One region of the Nitrobacter sp. CN101 genome, then DNA from elsewhere that is predicted to be linked to it. Evidence: predicted binding sites of a transcription regulator. Region 1 holds the regulator's gene; each other region holds the start of a gene.
The links. The regulator HrcA, encoded in region 1, represses chaperone genes, less so after heat shock. The targets are predictions, from matches to a motif close to GTTAGCACTCNCNNNNNGNGAGTGCTAAC.

Region 1 (3,111 bases):
CGAAGTTTGCATCGGTGTCGGCTTCCGAATCTTCTGCATAGTCCAGATCGAGGACGGGCGTGCCATTGTAGATACCGCATGAGATCGCCGCGACATTGTCTCGAAGCACGCTCGCCTTGAGCATGTTGCGGGCCTTCATCCAGTTGACGCAGTCGGCTAACGCGACCCATGCGCCGGTGATCGATGCGGTGCGCGTGCCGCCATCGGCCTGAATGACGTCGCAATCGACTGTGATCTGGCGTTCGCCGAGCGCCTCGAGATCGATTGCGGCACGCAAGGAGCGGCCGATCAGGCGCTGGATTTCGACGGTCCGGCCGCCTTGCTTGCCAGCGGAGGCCTCGCGCCGGGTTCGCTCCAGCGTGGCGCGCGGCAGCATTCCGTATTCGGCCGTCACCCAGCCCCGACCCTGGCCCTTGAGCCACGGCGGCAGCCGCTCCTCGAGCGTCGCGGTGACCAGCACATGGGTATCCCCGAATTTCACCATGCAGGAGCCTTCGGCGTATTTGACCACGCCACGTTCCAGCGACACGGCGCGCAGTTCATCCGGTGCACGGCGGCTAGGCCGCATGGGAACCCTCCAGCTATTCTATGAAAATCGTCGTGCCGTGCTTTTAGGGGTGAGGAGCCGCACCGGCAAGGGTCAGAACTGCGATTGCCAAAGGCTGCTTGTAACTGGTGCGCCGGAGAGACAAACTAGATCCGGTCCCAGGCGCAACAGTCAGTATACGCGGGAGATATCGTTGGCCCATCACGATCCGATCGGTCTGATTGCGCCGAACGCCGGGCTTGCCCAGTTGAACGAGCGGTCGCGCGACATTTTTCGGCAGATCGTCGAAAGCTACCTTGCAACGGGCGAACCGGTGGGTTCCCGCAACGTTTCCCGCCTCATCACGGTGCCGCTCTCGCCTGCGTCGGTCCGCAATGTGATGTCGGACCTCGAACAGCTCGGGCTGATTTATGCACCGCATACCTCGGCCGGCCGCTTGCCGACCGAGCTCGGCCTGCGGTTCTTTGTCGATGCCTTGATGCAGGTCGGCGATCTGACCGAGCCGGAGCGCCAGTCGATCCAGACTCAACTCGCATCGGTGGGCAAGGCGCAATCGGTCGAGGCTGCATTGGGCGAGGCATTGACACGGCTGTCCGGATTGACCCGGGCGGCGGCGGTGGTTCTGACGGCGAAATCCAATGTACGGTTGAAGCATATCGAGTTCGTCAGGCTGGAGCCCGACAAGGCGCTGGTCGTGCTGGTCGCCGAAGACGGGCAGGTCGAAAACCGCGTGCTGACGCTCCCCTCCGGCGTCCCGGCTTCGGCGCTGACGGAGGCGTCAAACTTTCTGAACGCTCGAATTCGCGGCCGGACGCTGGCCGAGGCAGGGCTCGAGCTTGAGACCGCGTTGACGCAGAGCAAGGCGGAGCTCGATCAGCTCACACAAAAGATCATCGCGGCAGGAATTGCGAGCTGGTCTGGCGGTGACAGCGACGACCGGCAATTGATCGTGCGCGGCCATGCCAACCTGCTCGGAGATTTGCATGCGATGGAGGACCTTGAGCGCGTGCGGCTGCTGTTCGACGACCTCGAAACCAAGCGCGGCGTGATCGATCTGCTTGGCCGCGCCGAACGCGCCGACGGCGTCAGGATCTTTATCGGTTCGGAGAACAAGCTGTTCTCGTTGTCCGGTTCCTCGACGATCATCGCGCCCTATAGCGACGGCGCCGGCCACATCGTCGGCGTTCTCGGAGTGATCGGACCGACCCGGCTGAACTACGCGCGCGTGATCCCGATGGTGGATTATGCGGCCCGCATTGTCAGCCAGATGCTCGGCGGCTGAGCCCGCCCGCCGCCCCTGCGCGCTTGATTTTTGCGCCTGAACCACGATATCCCGCACGACCATCCCTTTTAATTCGAGACCATGTGCAAGAAGGCTGTGTAATGACCGATTCCGACGGCAAATCAAATAATTCCGGCGATCCGGCTCCGGAGGCCGAGCCAGTGGTATCCAAGCCTTACATCATGCCCGACGATCCCGAGGAGGGGGCGGTCGAGGCACTGACCAAGGAGGTCGCGGACGCCAAAGACCGGATGCTGCGCACGTTGGCGGAGATGGAAAACCTGCGCAAGCGCACCGCGCGGGAGGTGTCGGACGCGCGAACCTACGGCATCTCGGGGTTCGCTCGCGACGTGCTGGATATTGCCGACAATCTGCAACGCGCGCTTGATGCGGTGCCCGCCGAGGCACGCGCGGCCGCCGACCCCGGACTCAAAGCCCTGATCGAGGGCGTGGAGTTGACCGAGCGCTCGCTGCACAACGCGCTGGAAAAACATGGTGTTAAAAGATTCGATCCGGCTGGCGAAAAATTCGATCCCAACGTTCATCAGGCCATGTACGAAGTTCCCGATTCGTCCATCCCCGTCGGCACGGTCGCGCAGGTCATTCAGGCCGGCTACATGATCGGCGAGCGGGTGTTGCGTCCGGCGCTGGTAGGTGTTGCGAAGGGCGGAGCCAAGGCAGCCGCGTCCGAATGAATCCGCCCGTTCGCGGACTTAAATACTGCGATGTCAGCCGACTGAATGCGCTTTAGAGCGTCTCGAGCGAGGTATGTCCTTGGGCTTGAATGCGAGAATCAAACACCACTGGCCGATATTGGTTGCTGGTCGAGTTTTGAATTCGACATTCACGCCCGGGACGCGCGTGTTAGGTGGGGCGCGAATGTCAAATTCACTCCACTAGCGCGGCCGAATACCGTCACGAACCGCGCGGAAGCGCGAAAAAGCTTCAGACCACCCATCCCGCGGCGTACTTCCGATCAGACGCATTGCCGTTTTTCCGCTGCCAAACACCAGCCACTGCACGACCGTCACTGGCGTATTCGTTCGTGTGTTAGTACCGTCGATCCGCGTTTCAAAACCGGGCGATCCGTTGATCCGCATCGACTCCGACATGGTGATACGTCCCTCACGCAGGTTCGGGATCGTGGCCGCGATATCGCGCGCAAACCTGTCCCGATCGTCCGGTCGTTCCGGGACTGAACCGATCGGGCTGATAATCATAAAGGCTTTGCTGTCGATGTCGTTTTCCGCTTCTGCGTCGGAAAGCAGGACAACTGCTCCTG
Region 2 (3,111 bases), 1.7 Mb from region 1:
GAATTTTTGGTCTGAGTGCGAGCCGCCAAACCGATGGGCCATTACTGAGGCACTTTGAGTGCCGTCAGCATCGTTCTGATTGCGTCCATTGCCGCCGTCAGCTTGGCCTGATCGCGGGATCGCACCACAAGGCTCGTGTTCGGCTTGCCGTTTTCGTCGAGGAAGGGATAACTGCCGATGGTGGTGTCCGGGTGCGCCTCGGCGATCTCGCGCAGCGGCGTGCCGATGTCACCTTCCCGGCAATTGCCGCGCACCGATTCCGACAGCATCCGCTCGCCTACCTGGAGCGACGGCGCGACGATATCCATCATCGCTTGCATGATCGATGGCACTCCCGCCATGACAATGACATTGCCGATCCTGAAACCGGGCGCCAGAATGGTTGCGCTCTGAATCGGTTCGGACCCTCGGGGAAGCCGCGCCATCCGCAACCGCGCCTCATTCAACTCGCCGGGCTTCTGGTAACGCTCCTTGAAACGCGCCACCACCTCGGGATGATAATCGATGCTGACGTCCAAGGCTTTCGCAATACTGTCGGCGGTGATGTCGTCATGCGTGGGGCCGATACCTCCGGTCGTGAAGACGTAGGTGTAACGCGCGCGAAGCGCGTTCAACGCCGCGACGATATCGGACTCATCGTCTGCGACGATGCGCACCTCCTTGAGGTCAATTCCGATATTGGTCAGGTATTCCGCAATGAATCCGATGTTCTTGTCCTTCGTCCGGCCGGACAGGATTTCGTCTCCGATCACTAAAACGCCCGCGGTGACAATATCACCCATCACCTCTCCTCGCCGTCAGCAGGTACTTGTCCCTCGCCCGGAACCTGCCGCGTCATGGCGAGCCCGCCGCGCGCATTCGGGATCATCACATGACGCGCAGCCGCGCCAGCGTCAAGACGTGCGCCTTGACTGCGCAACAACAGAGGCCGCAGCGCTCCATCGTCAAGGCCCTCAATGCAGACAGAACACGCCATCCACCGCGCGCAATTCAGCAGGCTTGATCAGCCTCGAATGCGCGACCGTCACCGAAACCAGCGGTCCATCGAGTTGCTTCTCCCAAAAGGCGAGGAAGTCGCACAGCACCGGAAATTTCGGGAACATGTCGTAATTCTGCCAGACGTAGCTCTGTAATAACCACTGCCGATCAGGACGGCGGTACAGGATCTCGGCCGTCGTCAAGCCATAGCCGAGCACTTGCTTGCGAAAATCATCCGAAACGCCGCGGAACTGCACGTCATGCTTCGTGACCATCTCAACCTCCTTGAGAAGGCTGCGCTATCGGCGAAGTGACGGGCCGGTTCCCCGATAACGCTCCATTCCTCCGTAATCCGCGGTCTGGACTGGTTTTGATGCACGGATCATCTGGAAAATGTGACACACGAAACCGGAATCACAAATGAAAAAAATAAAGAAACCAGCAATTAACCAAGTTCTAGCAGCAGCTTACTGCATGTGCTAACAATGCTCTGCACGGTAGGTTAGATTGACGAACCAGGCGCTGGCAGTCTCGGTCTTTGATTGCTTAAAAAACACGTCTCGGACCCTTGCCCGCGTCTTGCACCGGGCTTATGTCCTGTCCGGTTAGCTAGCACTCGCTTGTGTTGACTGCTAAAACTCAGAACATCCCAAATTTTCAATATCTTAGGAGGACTGCATGAAATTCCGTCCGCTTCACGACCGCGTCGTGGTCAAGCGCATCGACGCTGAAGAGAAGACCGCAGGCGGCATTATCATTCCCGACACGGCCAAGGAAAAGCCCTCGCAGGGCGAGGTCGTAGCCGTCGGCCCCGGTGGCCGCGACGAGTCCGGCAAGCTGATCCCGATCGATCTCAAGGTGGGCGACAAGGTGCTGTTCGGCAAGTGGTCCGGCACCGAGGTGAAGATCGACGGCCAGGATCTCCTCATCATGAAGGAGTCCGACATCATGGGCGTTCTCACCGACGCCGCACCTGCCAAGAAAAAGGCCGCCTGAGCGCCACCCCCTTCAAAATCATTCAAAGGAAATATCCAATATGTCAGCAAAAGATGTCAAATTCGGCGTCGAAGCTCGCGACAAGATGCTGCGCGGCGTGGACATCCTCGCCAACGCGGTGAGGGTGACACTCGGTCCGAAGGGCCGCAACGTGGTGCTCGAAAAGTCATTCGGCGCGCCCCGCATCACCAAGGACGGCGTCACCGTCGCCAAGGAAATCGAGCTTGACGACAAGTTCGAGAACATGGGCGCGCAGATGGTGCGCGAAGTCGCCTCCAAGTCCGCTGACGCGGCTGGCGACGGCACCACCACCGCGACGGTTCTGGCCCAGGCGATCGTGAGGGAAGGCGCCAAGTCGGTCGCCGCCGGCATGAACCCGATGGACCTGAAGCGCGGCATTGATCTGGCCGTCGACGCCGTGGTCGCTGACCTCGTCCGGAATTCCAAGAAGGTCACCTCGAACGAGGAAATCGCCCAGGTCGGCACCATCTCGGCCAACGGCGATTCCGAAATCGGCAAATTCCTCGCCGACGCCATGAAGAAGGTCGGCAACGAGGGCGTCATCACGGTTGAGGAAGCCAAGTCGCTCGAGACCGAACTCGATGTCGTCGAGGGCATGCAGTTCGACCGCGGTTACATCTCCCCCTACTTCGTCACCAACGCCGAAAAGATGCGCGTTGAGATGGACGACGCCTACATCCTCATCAACGAAAAGAAGCTCTCCTCGCTGAACGAGCTGCTGCCGCTGCTCGAGGCCGTGGTGCAGACCGGCAAGCCGCTGGTGATCGTCGCCGAAGACGTCGAAGGCGAAGCGCTTGCGACGCTGGTGGTCAACCGCCTGCGCGGCGGCCTCAAGGTCGCGGCCGTCAAGGCGCCGGGCTTCGGCGACCGCCGCAAGGCCATGCTGCAGGACATCGCTATCCTGACCGGCGGTCAGGCGATCAGCGAAGATCTCGGCATCAAGCTCGAGAACGTCACGCTGCAGATGCTCGGCCGCGCCAAGAAGGTGATGATCGACAAGGAAAACACCACGATCGTCAACGGCTCCGGCAAGAAGGCTGACATCGAGGCGCGCGTGGCGCAGATCAAGGCGCAGATCGAGGAGACCACCTCGGACTACGACCGCGAGAAGCTGCA
Region 3 (3,111 bases), 990 kb from region 1:
GACGCCATCAGCCGCACCAAGCAGGAAATCGCGGTTCTACATGGCAAGAGTTTCAGCGGCGACGAGATGGCGAAGGTGACCGACGAGCTTGGCGCCGTGGTAGGAGGTACCGAGCAAGCGACCCAACAAATCCTGGAGGCGGCTGAGGCGATCGATCAGTCGGCCAGCGCGCTGTCGAAGGCGGCATCGCCGGAGCAGGCTCGGTTGTTGAGCGAGGAGATCCAGGAGCGCGTGATCTCGATTTTCGAGGCGTGCAATTTCCAGGATCTCACCGGCCAGCGCATTGCCAAGGTGATGAGCACGATGAAGTTCATCGAGCATCATATCAATGTCATGATGGATATCTGGGGAGGTGTGGACGCCATCCGTGCCCATGCTCCACCGATCGTCGACGATCGCGTCGGCGATGCGAAGCTGCTGAACGGTCCGAAGCTCGAAGGCGACGAGGGACACGCGTCCCAGGACGATATCGACGCGCTGTTCGGTTAGCCTCAGGAAGCGTCACATCCCTCATTGAGAATGCCCGGCCGTCGCGCCGGGCATTTGGTTTGAATCGATCGCGCGTAGCCCCGGCTAATGGGCCTGTGGCTTTGCCGCCGTGTGGCGGGGGGCCGACGCGGCCGCAGGCGTGCAGCGGATATAGACCATGTTGCCGTAGCGCGTCGCCGCATCCGAGTCGATGAAGCGCGTGATGAGCACGTGGCCGTCGAAGGAGACGATCTCGCGATCTTTTGGACCGCCGGGGGGGCCTTCCGGCCCGATGTAGTTCTTGCCACTCTGGCTACCCTTGAGCCGCAACTCCTGCGGCGTCGCCTCGTCGGCAAGATGCATGATGACGCCGCCATTGCCGCCTGCGCTGATCACGTAAGGATTTTTGCACTGCGCCCTGGCCGCGGCCTCGGTCCGAGACCGGTCGTTCGGATTTTGATAGGACGCAAGACCCCACCGTCCGACCAGTTCCTCGGCACGGACCGTGGCCGGGAGTTCTGGCTCGACGGGCGGCGGGGGCGCCGGCTGCGTCGACAGTCCGATCGAGCCGAACGACCCGCATCCGCCGAGAAACACCGCCAGGGCCGCGGCCGCCCCAAGGTTCAAAGCCGCGCGTCCGCCGTCTGATTTGACCATTATAAATACCCCCACCGAATTTCCGACCGCTGTGCCCCCAGCAGCCGGACCTAAAAAATGAGATCGCAGCACCCGCACTCGCCAAGGTGGAGAAGCTACGACATACTTGCGTCTATCCTACACGCCCTCACCAACGGCTTAAGAGGCTTGCTTGACAGCATGGCTGCCAAGCCATATCCCCGCCCACGAATAGCACTCTCGGAATATGATTGCCAAAAAGATACGAATCGCTCGGCCGTCTTGAATTCAGAGCGCATGCATCCATCGATGGCAATTCAGAGTCCTGCGAACCCCCCGGAGGAGCGTTATGGCTAAGACCAAATTTCGTCCGCTGCATGACCGTGTTGTGGTCAAACGGATTGATGCCGAGGAAAAAACTAAAGGCGGCATCATCATTCCCGAAACGGCAAAGGAAAAGCCCTCCCAGGGTGAGGTCGTGGCCGTTGGTCCCGGCGGACGCGACGAAACCGGAAAGCTCACGCCGATCGATGTCAAGGTCGGCGACAAGGTGCTGTTCGGCAAGTGGTCGGGCACCGAGATCAAGCTCGACGGCCAGGATCTCCTCGTCATGAAGGAATCCGACCTCATGGGCATCGTCGGCTAGCGTCCCTCCGCAATCAACCGCTCCGATTGGAGCGTCATGCCCGGACTGGATCCCGGCATCCATCTTTCAAAACGATGGATTGCCGGCATAGGCGCGAAGCGACGCCGTGCTTCGAACGGCTATGCTCGGCAATGACGCCCAAGGGAAGCGGCACACAACAAACCAGGAGTAACATTCAATGGCCGCCAAAGACGTCAAGTTTTCCGGCGACGCGCGCCAACGCATGCTGCGCGGCGTCGATATCCTCGCCGACGCGGTGAAGGTGACCCTCGGCCCGAAAGGCCGCAATGTCGTGATCGAAAAGAGCTTCGGCGCGCCCCGCATTACCAAAGACGGCGTCACCGTTGCCAAAGAGATCGAACTCGAGGACAGGTTCGAGAACATGGGCGCTCAGATGGTGCGCGAGGTCGCCTCCAAGACCAACGATCTCGCCGGCGACGGCACCACGACCGCCACGGTGCTGGCACAGGCCATCGTCCGCGAGGGCGCGAAGGCAGTTGCCGCCGGCATGAACCCCATGGATCTCAAGCGCGGCATCGACATCGCCGTCGCCGCCGTGGTGAAGGACATCGGGAAGCGCGCGAAGGCGGTGGCGTCCTCGGCCGAAGTCGCTCAGGTCGGCACCATCTCGTCCAATGGCGACGCCTCGATCGGCAAGATGATCGCACAAGCGATGCAGAAGGTTGGCAATGATGGCGTCATCACCGTCGAGGAGAACAAGTCGCTCGAGACCGACGTCGATATCGTGGAGGGCATGAAGTTCGACCGCGGCTATCTTAGCCCCTACTTCATCACCAATGCGGAGAAAATGGCGGTCGAACTCAACGACGCCTACATCCTGCTGCACGAGAAGAAGCTGACCGGCCTCCAAACTTTGCTGCCGGTGCTCGAGGCGGTCGTGAAATCCGGCAAGCCGCTGCTGATCATCGCGGAAGATGTCGAAGGCGAAGCGCTGGCCGCGCTGGTGGTCAATCGGCTTCGTGGCGGCCTGAAAGTGGCAGCAGTGAAGGCACCGGGCTTCGGTGATCGCCGCAAGGCCATGCTGGAGGACATCGCCATCCTGACCAACAGCCAGCTTATTTCCGACGAGCTCGGCATGAAACTCGAGAACGTCACCGTTAATATGCTGGGCCGCGCCAAGAAAGTGCTGATCGACAAAGAGAACACCACCATCGTCAACGGCGCCGGCAAGAAAAAGGACATCGAGGCACGGGTCGGACAAATCAAGGCGCAGATAGAGGAGACCACCTCCGACTATGACCGCGAGAAGCTGCAAGAACGTCTGGCCAAGCTCGCCGGCGGCGTCGCGGTAATCCGTGTCGGAGGCGCGACCGAGGTCGAGGTCAAGGAAAAGAAGGATCGCGTCGAGGATGCGCTCAACG
Region 4 (3,111 bases), 740 kb from region 1:
CCGCCACCCGGCACGATGCCTTCCTCGACGGCCGCGCGGGTCGCATGCATCGCGTCATCCACGCGGTCCTTGCGTTCCTTCACCTCGACCTCGGTCGCGCCGCCGACGCGGATCACCGCGACGCCGCCCGCGAGCTTAGCGAGACGCTCCTGCAGCTTATCGCGGTCGTAGTCCGAGGTGGTTTCCTCGATCTGCGCCTTGATCTGGTTCACGCGCGCCTCGATGTCGGCCTTCTTGCCGGCCCCGCTGACAATGGTGGTGTTCTCCTTGTCGATCATCACCTTCTTGGCGCGGCCGAGCATCTGCAGCGTGACGTTCTCGAGCTTGATGCCGAGGTCTTCGCTGATCGCCTGACCGCCGGTCAGAATGGCGATGTCCTGCAGCATGGCCTTGCGGCGATCACCGAAGCCCGGCGCCTTGACGGCTGCGACCTTCAGACCACCTCGGAGACGGTTGACGACGAGGGTGGCGAGCGCTTCGCCCTCGACGTCTTCCGCAATAATCACAAGCGGTTTGCCGCTCTGCACCACGGCTTCTAACAACGGAAGCAATTCGTTCAACTGAGATAGCTTCTTTTCGTTGATGAGGACGTAGGCGTCGTCCATCTCGACGCGCATCTTTTCGGCGTTGGTGACGAAGTAGGGAGAGATGTAGCCGCGGTCGAACTGCATGCCCTCGACCACCTCAAGTTCGGTCTCGAGCGACTTGGCTTCTTCAACCGTGATGACGCCCTCGTTGCCGACCTTCTTCATGGCGTCGGCGAGGAACTTGCCGATTTCCGTGTCGCCATTGGATGAAATGGTCCCGACCTGGGCGATTTCCTCGTTCGAGGTGACCTTCTTGGAGTTCTTGACGAGGTCGGCGACCACGGCTTCGACGGCCAGGTCGATCCCGCGCTTCAGGTCCATCGGATTCATGCCGGCGGCGACCGACTTGGCGCCTTCCTTCACAATCGCAGCCGCCAGAACCGTCGCGGTGGTGGTGCCGTCACCGGCCGCATCCGCGGACTTGGAAGCGACTTCGCGCACCATCTGCGCGCCCATGTTCTCGAACTTGTCCTCAAGCTCAATTTCCTTGGCGACGGTGACGCCGTCCTTGGTGATACGGGGCGCGCCGAATGACTTTTCCAGCACGACGTTGCGGCCTTTGGGGCCGAGCGTGACCTTCACCGCGTTGTTGAGAATCTCGACGCCGCGCAGCATGCGGTCGCGAGCATCAACGCCGAATTTGACTTCTTTGGCTGACATAATAATCTCCGTTTTCGTCAGATCCCAAAGATCGCGCGATTGGACGGTTTCTTGAGAAATGAGATTTGGATTGCGAGCCTTATCCTTCGAGGCGCCAGCTGCGCCGACTCCTCAGGATTAGGAAAAATGGCTGTGCCTACGCGGCCTTCTTCTTGGCGGCGGGCAGATCGGTGAGAACGCCCATGATGTCGCTTTCCTTCATGATCAGGAGATCCTGACCGTCGAGCTTGACCTCGGTGCCGGACCACTTGCCGAACAGCACGCGATCGCCGACCTTGAGATCGATCGGGATCAGATTGCCTGCCTCGTCACGGCCACCAGGCCCGACGGCAGTGATTTCGCCCTGCGAGGGCTTTTCCTTGACCGTATCCGGAATGATGATGCCGCCAGCGGTTTTGTCTTCGGCGTCGATACGCTTGACCACGACGCGATCGTGAAGCGGACGGAAGTTCATGCGATCCTACTTTGCTGTTGGGATTCTGGAATTGGCAGTCGTAATGAACGAGTGCTATCCGCTTCTGACATAAGCCCGGAACGCTAGCGCGCAAGATCTACGACCGCGATATTTCCGGCTTCCGGCGCCGACCGCATGCATGTGCCAGCGGGGACGGAGATCACATCGCCATTGCGAACCGGGCGCCATTGCACCTTATCGGCGATGGAGATGTCTTCGATCGAGGTACGCAACATCGCTGATGACGGCGGATTTCAAACCAACGGCAACCCGCGAGCCGGCTTCGAAAATATCAGGGCTGCCCTCTTACCGTTCGGCAGAAGGGCTGATGGGAGCATGAGGATAAGCGATGATGACGATGCCGAGAAGCAGATACAGGAGATACTCGCGCGCTTCAGCGACGGGCCCGAAAGCACCGACGTGAAGGTGCCGCAGGTCAAGGATACCCTGGAGGCATTCCTGGAAGCGCGTCCGGCAGGCGCGAGGAGCGGCAGCTGATCGTGCTCGACAAGCTCCCCTGATCGACGCTTCGTTCAAGGACTTTCGGAGCAGGCGGAGCTAGCTATGTGGGCGCGCGGTCACCATATCAGATAGGCCTCAGAGGACCATATAGATGGATGACATAGAAGTTCGGGTGACGGAAATCGTCGCGCAGTACGGCGACCTGACGCAGGGCTCGGAGTCGCGGGCAAACGAGTTCAAGAAGACTGTTCAGGACTTCATAGAACACGGCCCCGGCATGCCCGAACAGCGGCGCCAGGCATTGCTCAGGCATATGAAGGGCTGGGACCGCAAGTATAGAGACTTCCTGATTAGCCCGAACTGAACGTTAGGGTGGGAATAGCGAAGCTTGCGCGGCTCGAGGCGTGGTAGACGTCACATATGCCTTTGTTTGAAACAATGACGATTGCGCGTGTGCATTTTACCGATGTGGTAGAATTCATCTGCGCCATTGTTGGCGGAGACATACCGAATACGAGCCGTTCTGCGAATGCGGGGCAGCTTTAATTGTTTATGCGCCAATTCCGCCTTCCCAGGCCATCCGCTCCGTTCAACGGATGTAAACCACACAGCGCGTAAACTGATAGCGGCTCGTTGAAAACTGAATAGGGATAAGAACAATCAACATCAATGGAAGAAAACTACGGATCCGATCTCAGCGGTGCTCTCGAAGCGTTGCGTGACGGCCGCAAGATCCCTCGCAAGAGCTGGACCGCCTACCACTCACTCGGCCTTCAGACGCCGGACGAGCAATCAGCTAACACTATTCGCTACACAAGAAGATCTGCGCTCGCTGCAAGAGCGACAAGACATAAACCTGCTTAATAAGCGGCACCCGAAGAACGGCCGCCATCTAAGCATGTCCGATAACGACTTTGCTCGCTTTGCCGACGGTGCCACCACCGCTAC

Region 2: the regulator HrcA is predicted to act here: its motif matches at 1,587-1,615, upstream of groES (co-chaperone GroES).
Region 3: the regulator HrcA is predicted to act here: its motif matches at 1,314-1,342, upstream of ACZ5IL_RS06330 (co-chaperone GroES).
Region 4: the regulator HrcA is predicted to act here: its motif matches at 1,732-1,760, upstream of ACZ5IL_RS19410 (co-chaperone GroES).

What each region holds. Positions count from the first base shown of each region.
Region 1 covers NZ_AP038833.1:318,071-321,181, forward strand. Annotated here, with positions in the region: gene rph (ribonuclease PH) at 1-568, opposite strand, end outside; gene hrcA (heat-inducible transcriptional repressor HrcA) at 741-1,829, shown strand; gene grpE (nucleotide exchange factor GrpE) at 1,931-2,524, shown strand; gene ACZ5IL_RS01430 (hypothetical protein) at 2,726-3,111, opposite strand, start outside.
Region 2 covers NZ_AP038833.1:2,049,105-2,052,215, reverse strand. Annotated here, with positions in the region: gene ACZ5IL_RS10135 (competence/damage-inducible protein A) at 42-782, opposite strand; gene ACZ5IL_RS10130 (usg protein) at 954-1,253, opposite strand; gene groES (co-chaperone GroES) at 1,657-1,974, shown strand; gene groL (chaperonin GroEL) at 2,015-3,111, shown strand, end outside.
Region 3 covers NZ_AP038833.1:1,304,621-1,307,731, reverse strand. Annotated here, with positions in the region: gene ACZ5IL_RS06340 (protein phosphatase CheZ) at 1-489, shown strand, start outside; gene ACZ5IL_RS06335 (hypothetical protein) at 574-1,125, opposite strand; gene ACZ5IL_RS06330 (co-chaperone GroES) at 1,433-1,729, shown strand; gene groL (chaperonin GroEL) at 1,908-3,111, shown strand, end outside.
Region 4 covers NZ_AP038833.1:3,890,055-3,893,165, forward strand. Annotated here, with positions in the region: gene groL (chaperonin GroEL) at 1-1,247, opposite strand, end outside; gene ACZ5IL_RS19410 (co-chaperone GroES) at 1,384-1,701, opposite strand; gene ACZ5IL_RS19415 (hypothetical protein) at 2,038-2,199, shown strand; gene ACZ5IL_RS19420 (hypothetical protein) at 2,315-2,527, shown strand.